Pseudobacteroides sp.: one gene and its partner. The protein of the gene in region 1 interacts with the protein of each later gene in a pairwise test. Links are inferred from orthologs where the notes say so. Each region holds a gene or a part of one and is shown on either strand. Other genes may lie near its edges.

The links.
Region 2: the proteins of VIO64_RS07120 (region 1) and VIO64_RS06865 interact in binary tests that used the Bacillus subtilis proteins (3 or more experiments, as listed by UniProt). The link is inferred for Pseudobacteroides sp. from one-to-one orthologs.

The regions. Positions count from the first base shown.
Region 1 is NZ_DATCTU010000039.1:8,725-13,179, forward strand. Bases 184-4,316 are described here. They hold VIO64_RS07120 (efflux RND transporter permease subunit), read right to left. Parts: upstream 3,936-4,316; coding sequence 384-3,935; downstream 184-383. Other genes in these bases: VIO64_RS07125 (MarR family winged helix-turn-helix transcriptional regulator), read right to left, coding at 3,959-4,316. Also shown: VIO64_RS07115 (polysaccharide biosynthesis protein), read right to left, coding at 1-138; more of VIO64_RS07125, read right to left, coding at 4,317-4,408. UniProt on the Bacillus subtilis protein: Required for self-resistance to surfactin, an antimicrobial lipopeptide surfactant produced by B.subtilis. Also required for swarming motility.
Region 2 is NZ_DATCTU010000036.1:81,700-85,623, reverse strand. Bases 305-3,906 are described here. They hold VIO64_RS06865 (MMPL family transporter), read left to right. Parts: upstream 305-655; coding sequence 656-3,706; downstream 3,707-3,906. Other genes in these bases: VIO64_RS06870 (valine--tRNA ligase), read left to right, coding at 305-548. In the rest of the region: more of VIO64_RS06870, read left to right, coding at 1-304.

The DNA of each region.
Region 1 (4,455 bases):
TGCAGCACCGTATATTCCATAACCCTCATCCCCTATTATTGCAATGAGAAATGGTACGTACAATAAAGAAAGTATTTTAACTATTATTCCTGCTGCCGATAGTATTGCAAAACCCTTTGCTAAAGACTGCTGCTTCATTCTATCCCCTTGTTAATGCCTTTATATTAATAGCACTTTTAATATCATCATGATCAAAAAATAACTTCCGCTATAAATTTCGCTTATGTGTTGACTTATCTCATCAACACCCGCTCAAAAGCGGAAGTAATTTTTCATTCATGCCATAGTATATTATAGGTAAAACACTTTAAATTTATAATTTAAAGTGTTTTACACATTACCAATTGATTTTATCACTAAATCAAGTTTTTTAAAACATTATTTTAGCCTTCAAAGCCTTTTATCGCTTCTTTCTTACTGCTAAATATCCCCTTTATTTTCTCAAGAAGCTCATAAACAACAGGAACTATTACAAGGGTAAGGAAGGTGGAAGTTGTCAATCCACCAATAACTATGACCGCAAGGGACTGCGACATTGTGGATGCCTTTGAAAATCCCAATGCCAAAGGAATAAGTGCTGCAATTGTTGCTATTGCAGTCATCAAAATAGGTCTTATACGCACTCGTCCAGCCTCCAACAGTGCTTCTCTGACCTCCATTCCCTCTCTTCTTTTCTGAGCAACTCTATCAATTAAGACTATCGCATTGGTAACAACTATACCAATAAGCATGAGTGCCCCTATCATTGAAGGCATATCTAAAGGCAGACGGGTGACAAACAATGCAACCATACCGCCTATTGCAGCAAGCGGAAGCGAAAACAGTATTGATATGGGGGCACTAATGGACCCCAAAGCTATTACCATTACAAAGAATACCAAGAAAACAGCCAGAACCATTGCAACACCCATTTGCATGAAAGTATCATCCATCATCTCAGTGATACCGCCCATTCTTACTTCAATTCCTTCAGGCAGTGCAATTTCGTTGATCTTTTCCTGTACTTCTTTTGATACTGCTCCTGTATCTTTTACTGTAATCTTTCCTGTAACCTTGGCATTTTCCTTCCCATTCTCTGTAAATATACTTACAGGACCCGGCACTTGTGAAACATCCGCCACATCACTTAGCTTAACGCCTTGGAACAGCTCCACTCCCTTTATGCCATCAATATCCTTAAGTGAATCCGCCTTAAGTCCAAAGTTGACATCGAGGGTTTTATTGTCAACTACCATGGTGGTTATCTTTGTGTCATTTAGTAGTCCTGCTACTGCCATTCCCACAGTTGTTGCCGACATTCCGAATTTACTTGCCTTTTTCTGGTCTACCTTTACCGCAATTTCAGGCTTTGATTCACTTAGGTTATTTACAACACCTTCAAGGCCTTTAATGCCGGATATCTCCTTTGTGACGAGCCTTGCAGCATTCTTAATTTTTGCTATGTCATCTCCGGTTATCACAACCTCAATGTTGTTTGTAGCACCAGCTCCCCCGCTTGAAGGGTTTTGACTGTTAATGGTAATCTTGGCCTTGCCGTCTTCTGAAGGTATTTTGCTTCTAAGTGACTTAATTACATCATCCACATTAACATCCTCTTCAACATGTGCCAGGATGTTATTGGATCCTCCGCTCATCATGGATTCCATTGAAGCACCGGAACTTCCTATAGTAGTCTGATACCTGTCAATTCCCTTTTCATTGGAAATTACTTTTTCCAGCTCCAATGCCTTATCATTTACTATCTTTAAATCAGTGCCGGGAGGGTAAGACATGTTGATGCCTACATACTGCTCTTTTTGCTCCTGAATAAAACTTGTACCGATAAGCGGGATCAATGCCAGGCTTCCAACAAATAAGGCCAATGAAATCAAAAGGGTGGCAGCCTTGTGGTTTAGAGACCAGTTAAGAAGTCCTTCATATTTTTTCATCAGAGGACCCTCATGAAACTCTGAATGCTTTATCTTTTTTGACTTCAAAAGCAAATACTTTGACATTACAGGAATAACAGTAACTGAAACCAAAAGGGATGAAAGCATTGCCGATGCAAGGGTAATTGCAAAGGGTTTAAACATGACCCCAGCCATACCATCAACAAACGTAATAGGTAAAAATACAGAAACCGTTGTCAAAGTAGAAGACGTAATAGCAGATGAGACTTCCTTTGTTGCTATTTTTATCAGCTCTATGTTTCTGATATCTTCAGTCTGAAGCCGCCTGTAAATATTTTCTATAACAACTATAGAGTCGTCAACTATCCTTCCTATAGCAACAGACAAGCCTCCAAGGGTGAGTATATTTAATGTAACATTGTAAAATGACATATTAAACACTTTGAGTACAATCAATGTCATAAGTACCGACAATGGTATGGAGACACATGCTATTATAGTAGTTCTGAAGTTCTTTAAAAACAGCAGTATGACAATAAAAGCGAACAAGGCACCCATAACACCTTCTTTTAACATACCGCTTATGGATTCGTTAACATAATCAGACTGATCCAATATAATCATTGTGTCGGTTCCCGGAAGTTCCTTTTTAATGTCCTCAAGCTTTTTTCTGACAGCATCCGAAACATCTACAGTATTTGCATCCTGTGTCTTCATTATCTTTATCACGACGCTGGGGTTGCCGTTTGTTCTGCTGTATGATGTTGATTTTTCGGAGCTTAAAGTAACCTCAGCAATATCCTCTAGCTTTACCTGCTTTATAGCAGCTGCTGGGATCAAATCTTTAGATGAATTTGCAGTTTCAGTGACATTTGAATCCTTCTTACTTAAGTCAGGCTTTGCCTCAGCCTTCGGACTCATTTTGGACTGCTTTGACATTTTATCCTGTATATCTTTTAATTGTTCATTCATTACTTTTAAACCAGCTTCTGCTTTGGCTATCAGATATTGAAGCTGGTTTTGCAACTTGGATGCTTCCTCCCTCACCTTCGCATCTGCTTTCTCGTTATTTGCAGTCTGCTTAGCACTACTTAGCTGCATTTTCATATCAACTATCTGTGACTGCGTTGTAGATATGGCATTAATGAGCTTTATCTGTGCATCATATGCTTGGTTCATTCCTGCCATCCCCTGCCCTAACTGCTCCACAGCCTGCCCTAATGCTGCCATTCCTTTTCCCATATCCGCTACTCCCTTGCCCATTTCGGAAAAAGAAGATTTCATCAAATCCTGAGTGTTAGGAAGCACTGGGATCATAACATTTTTTAAGTCTTCTATTGTATTCAATTTGCTGATGACCTTTATGGGCTCAACAGTTCCCTCAATGCTTATCGTCCCTGCAGGAAATGTAACATTGTTTTCTGTAAGAGCTTTTGCTACAGCACTATAATCACTTATACCATACTCCTTAAGCTTGGATGGAATGAGTTTTATATAAACCGCCTTCTGTGAATCACCCGTAAGGCTTACCTGTCCTACACCGGGCAACCCTGAAAGCTTAGGAATGATGACTTCTCTTACCTTTTCGCCAAGCTCCTCAGGCGACATATTTGCGTTTGAAAGGCTTAAGTTGAGAACAGGCATAGCGGCAAAATCTATCCTCATAAGCTTTGGTTTATCCGCCTTGTCAGGAAGCTTTGCACCGTTTATTGCCTCTTCAACCTTGCTTGAAATAGCATCCATATCAGATGAATACGGAAATTCAGCGATAATTACTGAATAATGCTCCGATGAGGTTGAGCTCACTGTCTTAACCCCATTGACACTTTGAATAAGGCTTTCCAAAGGCTTTGTTATTTGTTCCTCTACTTCCCCTGGGGCAGCACCTCGATAGACTGTTTGCACCCCTATAAAGGGCATGCTTATATCGGGCATTGTTTCTTTCTTCAAAGAAAATGCCGAGAAAATCCCCCCAAAGACTATAAGTATGCATAGAATACTTATTGCAGATGCGTTTTTTAATGAAAATTTAGTAAATATGCTCATGTAATTTTTCCTCCATTTTAGCTTTATTCAGGTTTATATTTTTTTGAGTATTCAAGAACAAGGACCAAAAGGTCCGACAACTGATTGCTTTTTTCCTCACCAAGAAACTCAACAAGACCCTGAAAATAATTATAAAAAGCATTTGATGCTGCATCTACAGCTGTCTGCCCCTTATCAGTAATCCTTATTTGCACAGCTCTCCTGTCCTGAATGTTTATCTGACGTTCAATACAATCTTTCTTTTCAAGCCCATTAATAAGCTGTGTAACCGTAGGAGGTGTTACATCCAGCATATTGCTGATTTGGGATACTTTCACACCTTCACCCTTTTCACCTGTAAGTTTTTTTATACAGAATAGTGTATAAATCTCACTGGTCTTTAACCCTTTAACAGGGCTGTTCATTTTGCTTAACTTGCTGAATTGATTGAATGCATCAAACAGTTTAGCTGCAGCATTAGTTTTTCGCTCCAAATTATCACCTCACAATTATCGGAAGAATTGATCAATATCATAATAAC
Region 2 (3,924 bases), on another replicon or contig:
TAAACGATGATGATAGCATAATGGTTTCAAAATGGCCGGAGTATGTTGAAAAGTATAACTATTCCCGAGATGAAGCTAAAATGCAGCTTATTATGGAGGCAGTACGCAGTATAAGAAATATAAGGGCGGAGATGAATGTGCCCCCATCAAGGAAAGCTAAAATAATTTTTGTGGCCTCAGGAAATGAAGAGCAGAAGATACTTGAGGAAGGAAGAACCTACTTTGAGAAACTGGCAAGTGCATCGGATGTGGTTGTCCAGTCGGATAAAAACGGAGTTCCTGAAGATGCTGTGTCCTCAGTCATTGCAGGAGCAGAAATATTTATTCCGCTTGATGCCCTTGTTGATATGGAAAAGGAAATAGAGAGGCTTGAAAAGGAAAAAGCCAACCTTGAGAAGGAATTGGAAAGAGTAAAAGGAAAGCTTTCAAATGAAGGGTTTGTGGCGAAAGCTCCTGCAAAAGTTATAGAGGAAGAAAAGTCAAAGCTAATGAAATATCAAGAAATGTACGATAAAGTTGTTGAGAGAATTAAAGGACTAAGTAAATAATATTATTGTTAAAACAGCCCGCATAAATATATGTTAGGGCTGTTTTAAAGAATAAGTAAAGTATTTATCTATAATCTCTATGCAGAATGTTTTGGAGGAGCTAATGTATGTTAAAGAAACTTAGTGATTTTATTGTCAAATTCAGGTGGGGGTTTATTGCATTCTGGATTGTATTTGTAATATGTGTGCAGATTTTTGCACCTTCCCTTTCCAAAGTTGCAAGCAGTAACCAGGAGAGTTTCTTACCCCCGGACAGCGATCCTATTAAGGCCAATACCCTGTATAACCAATTGTTTCCGGCTAAAGGCGGAAAGTGCAGCCTCACTCTTGTTTTTGAAAACAAGGAAGGGCTCACGGAACAGGACAAAAACTATATGCTGAGCCTGGAGGAGTTTTACAGGAAGCATGAAAAAGATTATAGGATATCGGATATAGTATCTCCGGTATCTAAAAAAGAGTTTGAAAACTATATGATCAGTAAGGATAAAAAGGCTGCTCTTATGACAATTGACCTGAGTGTCAAAATGTATACAGAGGAGTCGGATAACCTAATTATTACAATGAGGGACGGCCTCAAAAAAGACTCCGACAGGAAGATTGAAGGTATGCCCGATGCACCGAGAGGGCTTTCAGTAAACATAACAGGAGATGCTGCGATTGTGCAGGAGGAACATCAGACTGTAAATAAAAGCATGGAAATAACAGCTATAATTACCATAGTGCTTCTTGTTGTGGTGCTTTTGCTTATTTACAGATCGCCTATTGCACCATTTGTACCTTTGATAACGATAGGAATTTCATTTCTTATATCCAGAGGAGTGGTGGCATGGCTTGCGGAACTAGGACTAAACGTATCATCTTTTACCGAGACATTTCTAATTGCAGTTTTATTTGGTGCAGGGACGGATTATTGCCTCCTCATAATATCTCGGTTCAGGGAAGAATTATCACAGGGCAAGGATAAGACGGAAGCATTAAAATCTGCTGTTCCCAGCACTGGCGAGGCTATAATATCAAGTGCCGGAACAGTAATTATAGGTTTTTCAATGATGTTCTTTGCAAATTTTGGACTTTATAAAACAACGGGACCCAGTGTAGGAATAGGGGTTGCAATAACATTGCTTGCAGTTATGACTCTGACCCCTTCTATAGTCTCGGTCCTGGGGGAAAAAATATTCTGGCCTGCTCGCCCATCAAAAGGACAGACAGGAAAGAAGCAGAGTACGTTTTGGTATAAGCTATCGCTTTTGGTTACTCAGAAGCCCACAAGATTTATAATTGTATGTCTTATCATATTTGTTCCATTTATGATTTCAGTAAAAGGTCTTGACCGTTCATTTGACCAGCTTAATGAATTGCCGGCATCGGCAGATTGCGTCAAGGGTTTTAATATTATGAGCGAACATTTTGGACAGGGTGAGATACTTCCTGTTAGAGTAGTCATAAAATCCGATAAAAACCTTTTGGACAACAAATCGCTGCAGGTAGTTGAACAGATTTCTCAAAATGTTTCCAAGATTGATAATGTAGCCAAAGTTAGATCTGCTACAAGACCTGATGGCACTAAAAGGAATGAGCTTACAGTATCATACTTTTTAAATAGTATATCTAAAGAAATGGATAATTCACAACAGTCTGACAATACAAAAAACAGTCTTGACAAGGTTAAGGATATCAATAAAATGGCGGATAATATGTCGGGAAAGGGTGGCTTTGGAAAGCTTGTTGACGCCACAGGACAGACAATCCAAGGTATATCTCATGTTAATGACGGTCTTGAAAGCCTGGGAGAAGGAACCAGGAGTGCAGCAAATGGTCTTACAGCTATTAATGGAGGTCTTGAAAAATTGACCACAGGCGTAGATAATACTGCTCAGGGTATAGAAAAGGCAGCTGCAGCTATTGTAAATGCGAAGAAAAGTCTTGAAGGGATGGCTAAGGACAAACCTGAAATTGTTCAGGATATAAACTACCAGACTGCTTTAGGAACAGTTGCGGGTGTATCTGAAAACATGGGCAAGATATCAATTGGACTTAGGGATATAAAAAAGGGTATGTCAGACTCCAATGAAGGTATTTCGTCTGCTAAGGATGGGCTTTCAAAGGTAGGTGAGGGGATAGTAAAATCGTCGTCTGCACTTAACCAGGTACAGGTTGCTTTAGAGCAAATAAGGGATGGACAGAAGTTGGCGCAGGATGAGATAACAACTGCTATGGGCAGCCTGAAAGAGGCATTTTCAGGCTTGGATAATAGCAAGATGGACCTTGACAAGTTAACTGAAGGCCTTGATAAGATAAAGCTGTATGCAGATGAATATTATGCAGCACACAAGGACAGTGACAGTACCTTCTTTATGCCGGCCAATGCAGAAGAAATTGAACCGGGATTCAAGGATTTTAAAAATGCCATGAAGGGATATATATCTGAAGATTCAAAGGGTATGGTACTTGACGTGGTATTGTCCATACCGCCGTATAAAATAGAGGCTCTAGACACATCCAAGGATATTAAAAGGGTTGTTGAAGAAACATTGAAAAAATCATACCTAGATGGTTCAACAATGCATGTAGGGGGTATATCCGCAACCTTTGACCATGTAAGGGATATAACTGCCCATGATTTTGTAAAGCTTATGTTATTTGTGCTAATTGGAATCTTTATAGTGCTTTGCCTGCTTTTAAGGAGCATTATTGCACCTTTCTATCTGCTTCTTACGATAGTTATAAGCTATGCAACAACAATGGGTATTAGTTTTATTGTATTCCAGGTAATAATGGGTTATGAAGGGCTTAGTTGGTCAACTACATTCTTTGCTTTTTGCCTCCTTGTAGCTCTGGGTGTGGATTATAACATATTCCTCATTTCAAGGGTGAAGGAGGAGTATAAACCCGGAGATGTTACAGGCGGGGTAGCAAGGGCACTTGCTTCAACGGGTGGTATAATAACCTCCTGTGGAGTTATTATGGCAGGTACCTTTGGAGCACTTCTAGCTTCTCCGATAAAACCCCTTTTTGAGATAGGGTTTGCAGCGGTTGTCGGCCTTCTGATGGATACATTTATTGTAAGGAGTCTGTTTGTTCCTGCGATTGCTGTAAAAGTAGGTGAGCTGAACTGGTGGCCCGGCAGAAAAGTCAAAGTATTAGCTAGAGATGAGTAAATGGAAGATAGTTATATACAGTGAGCGAAATTGCAATTTTTATAAGATGTACTTGCAGAAACCAGCGTTATATGTTAATATGAATTATAACAATTTGAGATTTACATACTACCTTGTAAGTAGTTTATAAAATGGCGTAGAGGCTTTTCTTGAAACAGATTTATTCTGTTTGGAGGAAAGCTTTTTTTTAATATCTGGGAAATTACGGTGTGTGCTAC